Regions from separate parts of the Fictibacillus nanhaiensis genome, predicted to be linked through region 1. Evidence: riboswitches for the same ligand, from Rfam matches in the RefSeq annotation. Region 1 holds a riboswitch; each other region holds the start of a gene.

Region 1 (5,821 bases):
CCTAAGAATAAGATATATGTAAAAGGGAAAAGGGTGGTTTTTCCATGAGGCCATATGTGAAGGCTGGACTCATTACTGCTGGGATAATCGTTCTGATCAGTACTTATCTGCTTGGAATGTATGTAGAGAAGTTAAATGTTCAAAGGGAGTCTCTTAATATGGATCCGATCCATATCATAAGTGTATTATTGGGAGCTTCACTCATCCTGATCGGATTAAGAATAAAAACGAAAAAAGATAGAGAAGCAACAGAGAACAGTGCAAAATAAGCACTGTTCTTTTACGTATTTTGTAGAGAGTTCCAATCTTTTGTATAATACATATAGAATATCCAATACATGTGCTAGAGGAGACAATCATGAAATACGAAGATTTTAAAGAAATCGTGCACGGCAGAAGAAGTGTCCGAAAGTTTACGGATCAAACAATTGCTGAAGAAGACATTTATGAAATCATGGATTGCGCTCGTTATGCTCCGAGCGACACAAACTCACAAACATGGGAATTTATCGTGATTCGAAACAAAGATAAAGTAAAGAAAATCGAAGAGATGACGTGGGATGCTATTCATAAATTGGCTGCAAGGGCCGAAGAAAACGGAAAAACGAAGGAAGCAAAATTGCTGACGCGCTCTTTTGGTCCATACGCGACGGCGTTCTCTGGAGCACCCGTATTGATCATCTGTTTAGCCACTCCTTACGAATCTAAGTTTCGAGAAAAGATCTTTGATCCGATTGAACTTGCTGAAGAGTCAGTTTGGGAAGAGGAAGGAATCAAGAGTAGCTGTTTAGCGATCCAAAACTTGATGCTTGCAGCCCATGCGCGTGGACTTGGTACTTGCCCGATGACTGGACCAGTACTGCTGGCACAAGATGCGATTCGTGACTTTTTAGATATTCCATCTAAGAAGCAGATCAACATGGTTATTTCGCTCGGGCATCCACAAGATCAACCGAAAAAACTCGCAAGAAAAGCAGTAGAAGACATCGTCACATATGTAGATTGATGGTGATTGGGACTTTGTAAGTTCCTTGAAAAGCTCGTCCAGCGGCTGAAAAGCATGCTGGACGAGCGCCATATGAAAAATACGAGCGCCATATGAAAATGCTAGGCCAACTCGTGCCATCCCTCTTAAACTCCTCATCCTCTTACCTCTTCTTAAGACTTCAGACCTACAAGAAAACCTAAGAAAAAAGGATTTTTTTCGACATATACCGAATATATGTTTCTTGAAACGTATTTTCAATTTTAGAAAGAGGAACTTCTTATGAAAGAGACATTTGACTTGATTGATTATGCATTGCAACAAAGTGGGTTAGAAGAACTTAAAGATCCGACTCAGGTTCAATATTTAGGTGAAGGAGCTTGGCATCTTGCGTATCTCGTTCAACTACGCACCGGCGATGCTGTGGTAGTAAGATTTCCAAAAGCGGAGGCGTATGGTAGGAACATAGAGTTTGACGAAGAGGCCATTCACTCAGAATATGCAGGAACGAAAGCATACTATGAGTTAGCGAACCAAGTTAAACCAGGGATCTGCCCTGATTTTTTCAACTATCATGTAGAAAAAGATAGAACGTTTACCGTGGAATCATATGCGGGAAAAGCAATAAAGCTAGATCAACTAACGGTTGTAGAAGCGTTTCATATCGGAGCGGAACTTGGGGAGTTCTTTCGCAAGATGAATGCTGTAGATCATGGTTTAAAAGGATTCGGTTATCTCTCATGGAACGGAAAACATATTGAAGGAAAGTTTCATTCCGATGTATCAGAATCTATGAAAGAAGAAAACAAGGAGTACATAGATGATTTTAAGAAATTTATAGATACATATGATGGGTCCATATCTCCAGCTGCTTTGATTGACCTTCAAAACTGTTTGGATGATAGAGAGATAGAGAATCAAACGGTTGTACTTACTAACCAAGATACATCTCCAGAGAATATATTGCTACATTCAGATGGTACTGTCAGTTTAATCGATCCTGTACCCATCTTATATAGCGGGGATTCACTTGCTGGGAATTTTCTTAATAATTACAGGACATTGTTCCCGACATTTTTTAATGCACCACGTTATGCGCGACATGAATTTGATCGGTATGAAGATCGATTGAAACGGATCGCTGACGGATTTTTAGAAGGATATTCTCAAGGAGATCTAGCTGTAAAGCGTCGAGTGAAACAAGAGGAGTTTATTCAACTTACTGATTTAACTGTGATTCATTGGCAACTACTTCAGACGGATGAGTTATCTAACGAACAGAAAATTCGTTACGGTGAGAGAGATGCAATTGCCAATCGGATAACGGTCCTTGTAAAAAAAATTGAAGAGTTTCAATGGTTGGATGAAAAAAGTGGAACAAAGTTAGCATAACCGGCATAGCATGGGCATAATCTTAATTCAAAGCTGACAGTTGAACACTCATTTCTTTTGTATAACTTTTATGATTTTTCAAAAAACGGTTGACTTTCTAAAACATCATACTCTATAATCCTATTCAAGAACTAAATAAACATCAGCACGTTAATGTGTTAAACATAATTTGAATATCTCTTATCCAGAGAGGCGGAGGGACTAGGCCCGATGAAGCCCGGCAACCAACAAACCACATTTGGTTTGGAAAGGTGCCAATTCCTACAGATCTTTTTTGATCTGAAAGATAAGAGGAGGACCAAAACCCTCTTCTTAGGAAGGGGGTTTTTCTTTTTCCCCTTATCATACTTCACACACAAACATCACTTAGTCACTTATTTCATTTTAAAAATTGAATATAGCAAAAGGGATAAGCACTAATCTTTATTCCTAGTTTTCCTATAGATTTTATTTGAATTAATAATAAGAAGGAGAGATTTTTTATGACAAAATCATTTGATGGATACGATATTGAAACATTACTACTACACGGGGGTCAAGCGCCTGACCCAACAACAGGTTCACGTGCAGTGCCTGTCTACCAAACTACATCCTATGTTTTTTCTGATACAGATCACGCACAGAGCTTATTTTCACTCGATGAGCCAGGGAATATCTATAGCCGGATCGGGAATCCAACAGTCGATGTTTTTGAGAAAAGAGTCGCCCTTTTAGAAGATGGTGTAGCAGCAGTTGCAACGTCTTCTGGTATGTCAGCGATTGCGCTAGCTATCTTAAATATCGCACATGCAGGAGATGAGATTATTGCAGCTACCAATCTATATGGAGGAACGTACAACTTATTTTCTACTACTCTCCCGAAATATGGAATCAACGTAAAGTTTGTAGATGCAGAAGACCCTGAGAACTTCAGAAAAGCGATTACTCCAAACACGAAAGGATTTTTTGCTGAAACGATCGGCAACCCGAGTCTTAACGTTCTAGATATTGAGGCAGTAGCAGATATTGCGCATGAGAACGGTGTACCTTTAATCATGGATAATACGTTTGCAACCCCATATGTAACAAAGCCGTTAAGTTTTGGAGCTGACATCGTCATTCATTCAGCCACAAAGTGGATCGGTGGACATGGAACAGCCATTGGCGGTGTTGTGGTAGACGGAGGACGCTTTAATTGGAACTCAGAGAAGTATCCAGGATTTACGGAGCCAGATAACAGCTATAACGGATTAAGATACGCGAATGACTTTGGAACATTGGCTTTTGCGACTAAATTACGCGTTCAGCTTTTACGAGATTTCGGAGCATGTTTAAGTCCACACAATGCATTCCTCCTTTTACAAGGTTTAGAAACACTGCATCTACGAGTGGAAAAACATGCGAAGAACGCACAAGAAGTAGCGGAGTATCTGGAAAAACATCCAGCTGTAGATTGGGTTTCATACCCTGGCCTTTCTTCGCACAGAAGTCATGAGCTTGCTAAGAAATATTTAAGCAATGGTTTTGGTTCGATCGTAAACTTTGGAATCAAGGGCGGACGTGATGCTGGGCGTAAGGTTATCAACAACATCTCATTGTGGTCACACGTTGCGAATGTTGGGGATGCAAAATCATTGATCATCCACCCTGCTTCTACCACTCATCAGCAACTGAGTGGAGAAGAATTAGTAGCAACAGGCGTAACAGAAGAACTTATTCGATTATCGGTCGGACTTGAGTCCGTAAAAGATCTTACGAATGATCTTGATCGCGCGATACAAACGGCAACTGGGATAGGGACGGATAACACGGAGATCACGATAAATGATGAGGGTGTTATTCGTTGGGCGTTGCAATCATCACTGTATCGAGCAGTTGAGAATGATCAGGAAATTCAACGTCCTAAGACGCTTGCGATCGTGGGACTCAGTTCCAATCCTGCAAGACCCAGCCATAGATTAGCCAGAAAAATGCAGCGACTTGGCTATAAAATTGTTCCGGTTAATCCAAGAGAAACAGAAGTGCTTGATGAAAAAGCGTATCCAGATTTAAAATCTATTCCGTTTCCCATCGATGTGGTTCAAGTATTTAGAAGTCCAGAAGCAGCGATTGAGCTCGCAAAGGAAGCAGCGATCACACAGCCAAAAGTGTTCTGGCTACAAGAAGGTGTCATCTCGCCAGAAGCAGCAAAAATTGCGAAAGAAGCTGGGATCGATGTGGTGCATAACAGATGTACGTATAAAGAAGCACAACGTCTAAGAGGAACTATTTCAACGTATGCGTGTGAACTTTAAAAATAGAAATCGGTAAGCCGGGAACGGAAGTCAACGACTTTCAAGAATAACTCAAAAAAATAGCCATATAAAAAGAGAGAAACGTGGAGGGAAATACATGTTGAAGATTTGGCAGAAAGCAACACTGGCTTTAAGCATAGCTGGCGCTTTGGTTTTATCAGGCTGTTCTAGCAGTGCGAAAGAGGGAGAGAAACCAGAGAAGATCCGACTCGATTACGCGTTTTACTCTCCGACTAGTTTAGCGCTTAAAAAGTTCGGATGGGCAGAAGAAGCATTTAAAAAAGAAGGGATAGAAGTAGAGTGGATTCAAAGTCAAGGAAGCAACAAAGCGCTTGAGTTTTTGAATTCAGATAGCGTTGATTTTGGATCAACAGCTGGTGCTGCAGCACTGATCGCAAAAGACAAAGGAGCACCGATCGAATCAGTCTATATTTACTCCCAGCCTGAATGGACGGCTCTTGTCGCAAAAGACGGTTCACCGATTAAAGATGTAAAGGATCTTAAAGGAAAAAAAGTAGCAGCAACGTTTGGAACGGACCCACATATCTTTTTACTCCGTGCACTTGCAGATGCTGGCCTGTCTGCAAAGGATGTACAGATTGTAAATCTACAACATGCTGATGGTGCGAATGCCCTTTTAAAAGGGCAAGTGGATGCTTGGGCTGGGTTAGATCCGCACATGGCGAGAACTGAAGTAGAATCCGGTGCGAAGTACATTTATCGTAATCCAGACTTTAATACGTATGGAACGTTAAACGTACGCTCTGAATTTGCGAAAAACCATCCAAAGCAAGTCGAACAAGTGATTGAACTTTATGAGAAAGCAAGAAAGTGGACGATTGAACATCCAGAGGAAGCAGCAAAACTTTTATCAGAAGAAGCGGGGATTAAAGAAGATGTCGCAAAAAAACAACTGCAACGAAACAACTTCGAGGAACCTGTTCCAGGATCACAGCATGAAAAAGCTATATCGGCTGCAGGCGAAGTACTCCAAAAAGAAGAGATTGTCAAAAAAGATACGAACATCGAAGATCTTGTAAAGAAACTGATCAATCCGAAATTTGCAGAAAAAGTGATTAACCAATAAGGAGAGAGAGGAGGAAGTGTCGATGATTTCTGAAACACACAAGTGGAAAGTAGCACAGAGAGCTTCCCCTCAGAAGCTCTCATC
Region 2 (5,821 bases), on a different contig from region 1:
CATTAAATGCCACAGTCGAAGTTTTTTCGTATCGGTTACGGATTTCTCCTCATTTTTCTAATTATTTTGGTAGGAACAAAGATTGATTTTATTTTCAGGCCGATCGTCGTTCTTGTTCAAACGTTATTTTTTCCGTTTTTGCTTGGCGGTGTTCTTTATTATCTTTTCCGGCCAGTCGTTCAGTTTTTGCATAAACGAAAAGTTCCTAAGGTATTATCCATCCTTCTCATCTACCTGCTTGCGATCGGATTATTCGTATTGCTGTTCTATTCTATTGGTCCGATTCTACAAAGACAGGTTAGTAATCTAATTGAGAATACCCCTGCTTTAATCGATGCTATTCGATCTAAGCTGAATGATTTACAGCAGAATGAATGGGTAAGCCGTTTCCAAGAAAGTGAACAGTTTGATGTAAAAGAAATCTCTGATAAAGTAACCGCTTATCTGTCTACTAGTGTTCAGACAATTGGTACAAACATCGCAAACTTTATTGGAATCATTACAAACATTATTATGATTTTTGTTACCGTACCTTTTATACTGTATTACATGCTTAAAGAAGGTGAGAAAGCTCCACAGATGGTGCTTCAAACACTTCCTGAAAGACAGCGTAATAATGGAACAAAAATTCTAAAAGACATGGACATCGCACTTAGTTCTTATATCCAAGGGCAGATCTTGGTCAGTGTCTGTGTGGGTACAATGCTGTATATCGGTTATCTCGTAATCGGAATCGACTACTCGCTGATTCTAGCTATAATCGCCATGTTCACAAACGTGATTCCGTTCCTCGGACCGATTATCGGAGTCGTTCCCGCATTGATCGTAGCGATTGTAGATTCACCGGCGATGGTGATCAAAGTTCTAGTCGTTATGGTTATCGCTCAGCAGATCGAAGGAAATGTAATCTCTCCGCAAGTTATGGGTAAGAAGCTGGATATCCACCCGCTTACCATTATTTCGATCTTGCTTGTTGCAGGAAGCCTAGGTGGTCTGCTTGGATTGATTCTAGCCGTTCCAGTATATGCGGTGTTAAAAGTTATTGCCCTGCACACGTATCGCTTAATCAATCTTAGAAAATCAAAAGAGTTATAAGAATAATGAGGGAATGGAAAAAAGCATCGACTACTGAAGTCTGATGCTTTTTTCTTTGCTCGTATTTTCTGTATAGCGCTCGTCCAGCGTGCTTGTCAGCCACCGGACGAGCGCCAACTTGTTATTTCAAAAGAAAACACACCATTTCGTTCGAATGAAATGGTGTGCTCTGTATATTATTGAGCTTCTTGGGGCTGTTTATCGTAGATTGGAACCCAGCCTTCTTTTGATTTAAAGATGCGAACCGCTACTACTTTACGATCTTCTTGCAGCGTGAAATAGTGACGGAAATTTTCTGGAACAGAGATAAGGTCTCCTGGTTCAAGTTCAACATCGAAGAATCTTCCATTAGGTCCTTCGATCGCAAAGATTCCATGTCCAGAAACGATAAAGCGTACTTCATCATCCGTGTGATGATGTTCTGATAAGAAGTTTTTCAATAGCTCATCTAAGTTTGGTGTCGCATCAGAAAGTGAGATAACATCTTCTGTCACATATCCTCTGCGCTCAGAAATATCATCGATCTCACTGCGGAAGGTTTGAATCACTTCTGCTTTGTCCTTATCACTTAACGAGAAATTTTCACGAAGATGCGCTGGAAGTTTTTCAATGTCCCATTTCTCGTATATAACTTCTTGAGAGTTCAGATACGCTTCTACCTCACTCTGTTTTTCAATTCTTTCGTTGTTATCATGAAATCGTAGTTGTGCCATTTTTAACGCCTCCAAATGATTGATTTTTATTTAAAACGTTTAAAGTTTGTAACTTGATGTGGTAAGAGAAAAGAAACTCAAAAGCTTCTAAATGTTTCTTCGCTTCAAAAGCATTTCTTCCCCATACGGTAATACCATGATTGCGAATCAAGACAGCTTTTGTATCCTGTTTGATTACTGTACCCACTGCTTCAGACAGCTTCGAAAGATCAGCATAATTTTCAACGATCGGAACCGTGATACGGCCTTCTTCCTCCCATATCCCAAATGCTTTAATCAGTTCTTGGCCTTGGAATGTAATCTCTCCTGCATCACCATACAATTCAGAGATTAAGTTATTATCCACGGTGTGAACGTGTAAACAACAGCCTGCTTTCGTTAACCGATACACTTCACAATGAATACCTGTTTCTGCCGAAGCTTTCAAATGCGTTTCTTCTACCGGTTCACCGAACTGATCCACTAAAAGAAAGTCTTCTGAGGTACGTTTTGTTTTATCTTTTCCGCTTGCAGAAACGTAAAAAGCGAGAGGTGAATCGCTTACTTTAATGGATACGTTACCACTGGTTCCAGGAAACCAGTCTCTTGATGCCAGTTCATCCTTAACATCTGCAAGCTCATTCCAGCGCTGTTGTTTACTCAACTTTTTACACCTCTTTTCTCTAAGACATGAATGATGTCATGAAAGGTTTCAAATGGTGTGTATGGTATTTGGTTTTCTTCACATTTTTCAATCAGATAATCTCTTGCGAAAACAACATCAGCCATCTTAGAAGCTTGAAGATCAGTAATCGAATCCCCGATCACAATCTTTTCAGCTCGGGGAAACTTCTCTTCCAGCCGCCTTATAACAGACGGTTTACAACATCCACAATCATTGTCACATTGATCATCACATACATTCGGCCAAGTGATTTTTATCATGTCGTTTGTAAAATCACTTGCGTTACAAAAAACATAGTCTTTTTCTAGTTTGTTCTCTAGTACAGGATGAACAAAAAAATCAATACCACCGCTAACGATGTAAAGTGGAATCCTCTCACTTTGAGTAAATGAGATAAATTCCTGAAAACCGTCTCTAATCTTAGAACGTGTTACAACGAATTCAATGATCTCTTCCTTTTTGTCCGAAGAGATTCTCGAAAACAATTTACCGACTCCTTCTCGAATCGAGATGGTTTCATTCAAGATTTCATTCACGATCGGCTGCCAGCCCTCGGGTGAAAATTCTTCCATGATCGCAACGATATTATCTTTCTCAGTTACAGTTCCATCAAAATCACAAAAGATTACCGATTGGTGTAGAGTTGTCATTTTACTGGAACACCACCCCAAAGCTCTAATGCTTTTTGTAGTTCTAGATGTTTTTCTGCAAAACTCTCAAAGTCTTCCCCTTTAACGACGGCATCTATCGCTTGACGGAAGGCACGTGCTCCACCTGCTGCTCCATCTGGATGACCATGTATTCCTCCACCTGCGTTTATAACACTGTCCAATCCGAAGTCATTGTATAAAACCGGTGTTAAACCTGGGTGGATACCTGCTGATGGAACTGGGAACGACTTGTTTAATGAGATGCTATCTGTTGTTAAGGCACCCGCAATACTTAGGGTTTCGTTACGATCAAGGGCTACGCTTCCATATGGTGATGGGAACAACACCAGATCTGCCCCTGCATAACGAAGCAGTTTACCCAATAAAACGGAATAACCAATCCCGTAGAGAGATGATGATCCTATAGCTCCAGATAGTGCAGGATGCGCCATGATTGGAAGAGGTATCTCTTTATCTTCTGCCAATTCTTGTAATACATCTGGTCCATAGGATAGTACGTTAAACAATAATGCGTTAGCACCTAATTCTGCTGCGCGCCGCGCTTTATCTCGAAGTCCACTCGTTCTGCCTGTCAAGTTAACTGCGTAGAGCGTCTTTTCGCCAGTTCGCTCATGAACGGACTTTAAAACTTCTTTAGCGATTCTTACTCTTTCTTCAAAAGGCGTAAGTGGGTTCTCAAATAGAATTTCATCATCTTTCACAAGATCTACCCCGCCTAAAGCCTGCTCATATAATTGTTGTTTGAAGAATGATAGATCTTTTCCGAGCACCCCTTTAAAAATACTCATAACAAGTGGACGGTTATGTACGCCTAAGATATCTCGGATTCCAGTTATCCCAAACTTTGGACCAGGAAATTGCTGTTCTAGATTCTTATCAAACTCTAAATCTACGAGTTTGATCTCACCATCTAACGAAAGTTTACCGAAAACCGTCGTTAGTATAGCGGGAATGTCATTTGAAAAGTTTGCTGATGGATAGGAAATCTTAAGTAAGCCTCTAGTTCTTTTACTTCCTAAAAATTGATCTGTACGTGGATCTTCAGGAAGTTCAATGACTTCTTCCACGATACCTTTATGTTTTTTTAGCTGTTCTTGCTCAAGTTGAGGAAGATCAGTCCATGAACCTACAGTAAGTCCTAGCGCAATGCCTTCCGCTTTTTTGTATAGATTTTCTTTTTTATCATGTACCAAGTACGTTGCTGTAATTTTACTCATGTTCGTAGTTCTCCTTTCAAAAACGCAAAAAACCCCTTCACGAGGAAGGGGTGTCTACATATTGACAGTTCCGCTTCCTCTTATCTCTCAGTCAAACGTTCGACTGCAAGAATTAGCACCGTTTTCAGTTAAGAAAAATTAACTGAATGGTTGCCGGGTTTCATCGGGCTAGTCCCTCCACCTGCTCTTAATAAGAGTGCAAATTGTTAGAATATAATTTTAATTGTGATTATGACAGGGTATGAAGGATCTGTCAACCAAAATCTTCAATATCTTATTAGTAAGCTTTAAAGTTTTTGAAAGATGTTGATCTCCGTTCCAGATACTCGCTTTCCACGGGGCAGAAGGTGAGCCACATTCGTACGTTTCACTCTTAAGTGTCTCACCTGCCCGCCTGTCCCGTAGGAGTCTCGCATCTTACACTCCATTCAACTAATCAAAGAGGCATAAAGAATTAAATAAAACTTCTAAAACAATTTAGTAATTCGATCAGCAGCCTCTATCAGACGTTCTTCTGACGTTAGTAAGCCGGCACGTACATATCGATCGCCTTCACTTCCAAATCCGATGCCAGGTGCGACGACGACATGTGCTTTCTCAAGCAAATAGTCAGCGAACGTTTCTGATGTATACCCTTCAGGTACAGGTAGCCAGCAGAAGAAGGAACCTTTTGGCGATTCCACGTTCCATCCGTTTTCATTCAAACGTCCGATGAATGCATTTCGGCGTCTTTCATATGTATCTACCAGTTCATCCACACATTGCTGTGAGCCGTTCAATGCCTCAGCTGCTGCATGCTGAACCGCTCCAAACAAGCTTACATAAAAATGATCTTGAAGTAGATTAATGGATTCGATGACAGATTCATTTCCAACCGCGAAACCAACGCGCCATCCTGCCATGTTATACGTTTTAGAAAGGGTATAGATCTCTATGCCTACGTCTTTTGCTCCTTCGGTCTGTAGAAAGCTGATCGGCTTCTGTCCTTCAAATCCAATAGCTCCATAAGCAAAATCATGGCAAACGAGAATATCATGTTTGTTAGCGAGTTCTACTGTCTCTTTAAAAAATGATTCCGTTGCAACACCTGCTGTAGGATTGTTCGGATAGTTTAAGAACATAAGCTTTGCTTTGTTCAAGACCGTTTCATGTAAATCATCGTACTTCGGGAGGAATTCATTTTCTTTTCTTAAAGGCATTGTCTCCATCGAAGCACCAGCCATTGCTACACCTGACCAGTAATCCGGGTATCCTGGATCTGGAACGAGGGCAACATCTCCTGGGTTTAAGTAGCACTGTGATAACTCTACTAATCCCACTTTTCCCCCAAAGAGAATAGCTACTTCTTTATCAGGATCTAAGGTCACACCATACTCTCTTTGATAAAAATCGGCAGCAGCCTGCTTTAAGAATCCGTGTCCTCGAAACGGGGAGTATTTATGAAAGTCAGGTCTTTCTGCA
Region 3 (5,821 bases), on a different contig from region 1:
TGTTCAAAACGTTTCACGACGATCACTTCCAGTCTAATTTGAATGTTCTTGAAATTCTAATCAGTTATGTTATACGCTTAAGGAAATTCTGTAAAGACTTTTTTACAATCTGGAGGATACAATCATGAAAATTGCCTGCATTCAAGTCGACATACATTATGGCGATCCTAAAAAAAACTATGAACACATTGAAAATAAAATTCGTGAAGCAGTTGTTCAGCATCAACCTGATACGATTGTTCTCCCAGAACTATGGGATACAGGATATGACCTAACACGCTTAGATGAGATTAGCGATGAGAATGGCGAGAGAGCAAAGCACTGGTTAAGCTCCTTATCAAAAGAACTTGATATCAATATTGTTGGCGGTTCTATCGCTTACCGTGATGAGGATGAAGTATTTAACACTTCTCTCACCTACAGCCGAAACGGTGAACCGATCTCTACGTACTCAAAAGCTCATCTAATCACATTGATGGAAGAAGAAAAGTATATCTCTCCCGGGAATATCAGTACACTGTTTACACTCGATGGCACCCTTTCCACACTTGCAATCTGTTATGACATTCGATTTCCTGAATGGATTCGTGCTCCTTTCTTAAACGGCGCTAAGGTTTTATTCGTTCCCGCAGAATGGCCCATTCAAAGACAATCTCATTGGCGAGCTCTGCTTATCGCACGTGCTATAGAGAATCAATGCTACGTGGTTGCATGCAATCGGGTCGGAAGCGATCCTAAAAATACCTTTGCCGGTCAATCGTTGATCATTGACCCTTGGGGAGATATTATCGCTGAAGGATCTGTACACGATGAGGAGACCATTACAGCAGAGATATCACCTGAATTAGTAGACGAAGTACGCGAAAAGGTTCCTGTGTTTAACGACCGTCGAACAGACCTGTATTAAACCTTTTTGAAAAATTGTGTTGACAGATCTTCACATCACGTTGTAGTATAACGATTATGAATTGCGTGAATATTATTACGCATTAAAAAAACGAATAATTTTGGTCTCTTATCAAGAGCAGGTGGAGGGATATGGCCCGATGAAACCCAGCAACCGACCGTAATACCATTGCAAGATGGGGCGCCCGCATTATATGGGGAGCCGCTGATTTAGTCAGCGTATGGCACGGTGCTAATTCCGGCGAAACAATTTTGTTTTGCTAAGATAAGAGGCGCGGGAAATCATCATTCCGAGCCTCTTTTCTTATACGAAAAGAGGCTCTTTTTATTTGTAAAAAAACTTTCCGGGGGGAACAAAAATGAGCGTACAAGTAAAACCTACATATGAACCGTTAAATAAACTGACAGTCCTTGATGTGGTAAAACCTTTAGCATTTTTCGATGAATCCGAACATAGCCAACTGCTTGTTAAAGAGATTGGAGATGGCAACTTAAACCTTGTTTTTCATATAGAAAGTGCACTCTCTAAAAAAGCGGTGATCGTCAAACAAGCACTTCCATATGCAAAAGTGGTTGGCGAAAGTTGGCCGTTAACACTAGACCGTGCACGTATTGAGAGCGAAGCCTTACTAAAAGAAGCCGAATCAGTTCCTCACTTAGTTCCTAAAGTTTTGTATTCAGATTCAACACTTGCCGTAACGGTTATGGAAGATTTATCTGATCATGTCATTCTTCGAAAAGGGCTAATTGAAGGACAGATCTACCCACAACTTGCTAATGACATTGGAACGTTTGCAGCTAAGACAGCTTTTTATTCTAGCGACTTTTATCTTCATCCGTTTGAAAAGAAAGAACAAGTGAAACGATTCTCAAACCCTGAACTGTGTAAGATCACTGAAGACTTAGTGTTCACAGATCCTTTTTTCAACATCGAAACGAACGACTTCCCTGCTGAACTTCAAAGTGAAGTTGATGTCATTTGGAACGACACAGAGCTTCTAAAAGAAGTAGCTCAACTCAGACTTTCATTCTTAACAAAAGCTGAAGTCCTCCTTCATGGTGATCTACATTCTGGAAGTATTTTTGTGAAAAGCGATTCTACTAAAGTGATCGATCCTGAGTTTGCGTTCTATGGCCCAGCAGGATTTGATATCGCTCATTTCATAGCGAACCTTGCTCTTAATCACCTTTCTCAAAATGCTCATGCGAAAGAGCCGTTTCATCGAGAGACTTTACAAACTTATCTTTTAGAAACCATCGAAAAAACTTGGGAAACATACAGTGAAACATTCACACAGCTTTGGAACGAGAAAGCGACAGATCCTTTTGCCAAGATTTTGGGTGTTCTTGAAAATTTCTTAGAAAAAACGTTTCAAGAAGCGATTGGATTTGCTGGTTGTGAAATCATTCGAAGAACGATCGGACTTGCACATGTAGCTGATCTAGACTCTATTCCCCAAAAAGAAGTGGAGCTCTTTTATAAAAAAACAGCCCTAGAGCTAGGTGCAAAACTGATTAAGAATCAGAGAAAACTTACAAACATCACAGAACTTACTGACTGGATTAGAGGTGCTTAAATTATGACTGTAGCTGAAAAGTGGGTTCCTTCTGTTCGATACAGAGGTAACCACCTTCTTATATTAGATCAACAACAACTTCCCCATCATACGGTTTACTTAAATGTAACCACGATTGAACACGTATGGGACGCCATTTCAAAGCTTAAAGTTAGAGGCGCTCCTGCGATCGGAATCGCTGCTGCATTCGGACTTGCACTTTGGAGTAATTCTGAAAAAGAGGTTGATCATTTTTCATTTCTATCAAAATTGAAAAAACAAAGAGATTATTTAGCCTCCTCTCGCCCTACTGCTGTTAATTTATTCTGGGCGTTAGATCGTGTTGTCGCATCTGCCAAACGATCCGCTTCTGTAGAAGAGGCGAAAAAAAACATTGAAGCTGAAGCACTTTTAATTCAAGAAGAAGACGAAAATACATGCAGAAAGATTGGTGAGTACGCGTTATCCCTTCTTCAAGACGGAGATGCTGTCATGACGATCTGTAATGCAGGTGCTATCGCGACAAGCAAATACGGAACAGCTTTAGCTCCTTTTCATCTTGCAAAAGAGCAGGGTTGGAATCTTTCTGTATACGCGAACGAAACGCGTCCTGTCTTACAAGGATCTCGTTTAACTGCATGGGAGCTTCAAGCAAACGATATTGCTGTGACGCTAATTACGGATAATATGGCAGCGCACACTTTAAAAACAAAGAATATCAAAGCCGTTATCGTTGGATGTGATCGCGTGGCAGCAAACGGGGATACAGCTAACAAAATCGGGACTTTTGGTCTTGCACTTCAAGCGAGAGCACTCGGAATTCCCTTTTATGTAGCATGTCCTCTATCTACGTTAGATCTCAAAACATCTAGCGGCGAGGATATTCCGATCGAAGAACGCCCTGAAGAAGAAGTCACGCACCTAAACGGAGTTCGCATTGCTCCAGAAGGAATTAAAGTCTTCAATCCAGCTTTCGATGTAACTCCCGCTGAATACATATCAGCAATCATTACAGAAAAAGGAATCGTGAGCGGTAATTATCAAGAAGCCCTATCTACACTTAAGGAGGATGAAAGCATTGAGACCTTATAAAGTCTTGGCAACCGCTTGCCTTACTACTGCCTTGTTCTTAACAGGATGCACAAATGAACAAGATGCTCTTTCCAATAAGACAGAATCCAAACCAGCTGCCGCAAATGAGTCGCAATCAAAACAAAAAAATACCGCTTCAACGTCAAGCAAAGTTCCAGAACAGCTTCAGAAGCCATTAAAAATCGCTTCAATCAACCAGTTCTCTATCGGGACGTTCTCCTCTCAATATATTAGTGGTGTAAAGAAGCAAGTGGAAGAGTTCGGTGGTGAGGTGCAGGTCTATAACGCTGATAACGACCTTTCAAAAATGGCAGCGTATGTAGAAACAGCCGTTAACCAACAAGTAGATGGAATCTTAATTGATCATGGTCGTGCTGATGCGATCGCACCAAGTGTAAAAAAAGCAGTTGCAGCAGGAATTCCTGTTGTCGCTTTTGATAGTGATATCAACATACCAGGTGTAACCGTTATCGACCAGGATGATTATAGCCTTTCGTGGAATGCTCTGCGAAGCATGGCGCAAGACTTAAATGGAAAAGGTGAGATCGTATACGTTTGGGTAGGTGGTTTCACACCAATGGAAAGAAGAAACGTTATGTATGAAGCCTTCAAGAAACGTTATCCTTCGATCAAAGAGATCGCGCGTTTTGGTACAGCAACACAGAATACAGCGCTTGATACACAATCACAAATGGAAGCCCTGTTGCAAAAGTATCCTAAAAAGGGTGACATTGACGCGGTGTTCGCTCCTTGGGACGAATTTGCTAAAGGTGTGACACGTGCGATTCAACAAGCAGGACGTGAGGAAATTAAAGTATATGGAATCGACCTTAGTGACGAAGATCTGCAACTGATGCAAGAAAGTGATAGTCCATGGGTGTCAACGGCAGCTACAGATCCTGCTGATGTTGGAAAATTACAAGTTCGCTTTCTCTACCAAAAAGTAGCCGGTGAAGAAACACCACAGATCTATAGTGTTCAACCTCACCTTGTTGAAAAAGAAGATCTACCTAAGTCCAAAGTATCTATGGATGAGATCGGTAAGTATGTGGAAGGCTGGGGCAAATCTGATGCCGGAACATCACCGTGGATGGAAAACTTAAGTAAGGATAATAAACAATGACGATACTCTCATTAACTTCTATACAAAAATCATTTGGTGAACAGATTGTATTAAAAGGAGTGGACTTTACCGTAAAAAGCGGTGAGGTCCATGCTCTTTTAGGAGCCAATGGTGCTGGTAAGAGTACACTCATGAAGATACTCTCAGGCGATTATGAACGCGATGGCGGTGTCATCACTTTGAATGAAAAAGAACTGACGATTAACACACCGGCTCATGCAAAAGCAGCTGGCATTGAGATGGTCGTTCAAGAAGTAGATACTGCCCTCGTCTCTTCATTAAGTATCGCAGAAAACGTAACGATGAATACTTTTATCAAAGGTCCTGCCTTTTTTTCTTGGAAAAAAAGATACAGAGTGGCTCAAGAACTATTGAACAGAGTTGGCTTAAAACTTGATCCAGCCATCCCCCTCTCTCGATGTTCTTTAGCAGAGAAACAGTTGGTACTCATCGCAAAAGCAATTTCTGAAGACATCTCATTTATTATTTTAGATGAACCTACAGCCGCACTTAGCACGAAAGAAGCTCAACATCTGTTTACTGTTCTTCGTGAACTTCAGAAGCAAGACGTGGGCATCATCTATATTTCACACCGCTTACCTGAAATTATGGAACTGTCGACAAGAGTAACGGTCTTAAAAGATGGATACGTGACTCTATCAAAAGAAACATCTCACTGTTCTTCTGAAGAGATCGTTCGTGCGATGCTAGGCAACGAATTGGTTGAACTATTGAATGATGAAGAAGATAGAATGCTAGGCGATACCCTTTTAGAAGCGAAGCAGTTCAGAATTCCTTCTACAGGTGAATCCGTATCCCTATCTGTTCGAGAAGGAGAAATTGTTGGCGTTGCCGGATTAGTGGGTGCAGGTAAGACAGAAACGGCAAGAGCATTGTTTGGTGCAGACCCATCTAAAGATTCTCTTTACATGAAAGGGAAAAAAATAAGGGTATCGAATCCTCAAAAAGCGATTTCGGCCGGTATCGGGTTCGTCCCAGAAGAACGACGTAAAGAAGGAATTCTTGTTGATTACAATGTGGTTGAAAACTTAACCTTGCCTGTCTTAAAACAGTTTACTAAGTTTGGTTTTATCCAAAGAAAACAAGAAAAAACAGAAGCGGAAAAATGGATTAAACAGCTTGG

What was found. Region 1 has a riboswitch for S-adenosylmethionine ahead of ACFS5O_RS19975 (PLP-dependent aspartate aminotransferase family protein). Riboswitches for the same ligand answer to the same signal wherever they lie in the genome.
Region 2: it holds a riboswitch for S-adenosylmethionine, as region 1 does, so the genes downstream of both, ACFS5O_RS16890 (2,3-diketo-5-methylthiopentyl-1-phosphate enolase) here and ACFS5O_RS19975 (PLP-dependent aspartate aminotransferase family protein) in region 1, are expected to answer to the same signal.
Region 3: it holds a riboswitch for S-adenosylmethionine, as region 1 does, so the genes downstream of both, mtnK (S-methyl-5-thioribose kinase) here and ACFS5O_RS19975 (PLP-dependent aspartate aminotransferase family protein) in region 1, are expected to answer to the same signal.

The regions. Positions count from the first base shown of each region.
Region 1 covers NZ_JBHUPF010000015.1:32,950-38,770, reverse strand. Annotated here, with positions in the region: gene ACFS5O_RS19990 (hypothetical protein) at 45-269, shown strand; gene ACFS5O_RS19985 (nitroreductase family protein) at 359-1,006, shown strand; gene ACFS5O_RS19980 (hypothetical protein) at 1,268-2,377, shown strand; SAM riboswitch class I at 2,555-2,670, shown strand; gene ACFS5O_RS19975 (PLP-dependent aspartate aminotransferase family protein) at 2,860-4,650, shown strand; gene ACFS5O_RS19970 (aliphatic sulfonate ABC transporter substrate-binding protein) at 4,748-5,737, shown strand; gene ACFS5O_RS19965 (ABC transporter permease) at 5,760-5,821, shown strand, end outside.
Region 2 covers NZ_JBHUPF010000006.1:2,580,360-2,586,180, forward strand. Annotated here, with positions in the region: gene ACFS5O_RS16870 (AI-2E family transporter) at 7-1,095, shown strand; gene ACFS5O_RS16875 (1,2-dihydroxy-3-keto-5-methylthiopentene dioxygenase) at 1,272-1,808, opposite strand; gene ACFS5O_RS16880 (methylthioribulose 1-phosphate dehydratase) at 1,786-2,451, opposite strand; gene ACFS5O_RS16885 (2-hydroxy-3-keto-5-methylthiopentenyl-1-phosphate phosphatase) at 2,448-3,122, opposite strand; gene ACFS5O_RS16890 (2,3-diketo-5-methylthiopentyl-1-phosphate enolase) at 3,119-4,360, opposite strand; SAM riboswitch class I at 4,438-4,557, opposite strand; gene ACFS5O_RS16895 (hypothetical protein) at 4,648-4,776, opposite strand; gene ACFS5O_RS16900 (pyridoxal phosphate-dependent aminotransferase) at 4,828-5,821, opposite strand, start outside.
Region 3 covers NZ_JBHUPF010000006.1:2,586,337-2,592,157, forward strand. Annotated here, with positions in the region: gene ACFS5O_RS16900 (pyridoxal phosphate-dependent aminotransferase) at 1-17, opposite strand, end outside; gene ACFS5O_RS16905 (carbon-nitrogen family hydrolase) at 125-907, shown strand; SAM riboswitch class I at 1,013-1,178, shown strand; gene mtnK (S-methyl-5-thioribose kinase) at 1,266-2,483, shown strand; gene mtnA (S-methyl-5-thioribose-1-phosphate isomerase) at 2,487-3,554, shown strand; gene ACFS5O_RS16920 (sugar ABC transporter substrate-binding protein) at 3,532-4,677, shown strand; gene ACFS5O_RS16925 (sugar ABC transporter ATP-binding protein) at 4,674-5,821, shown strand, end outside.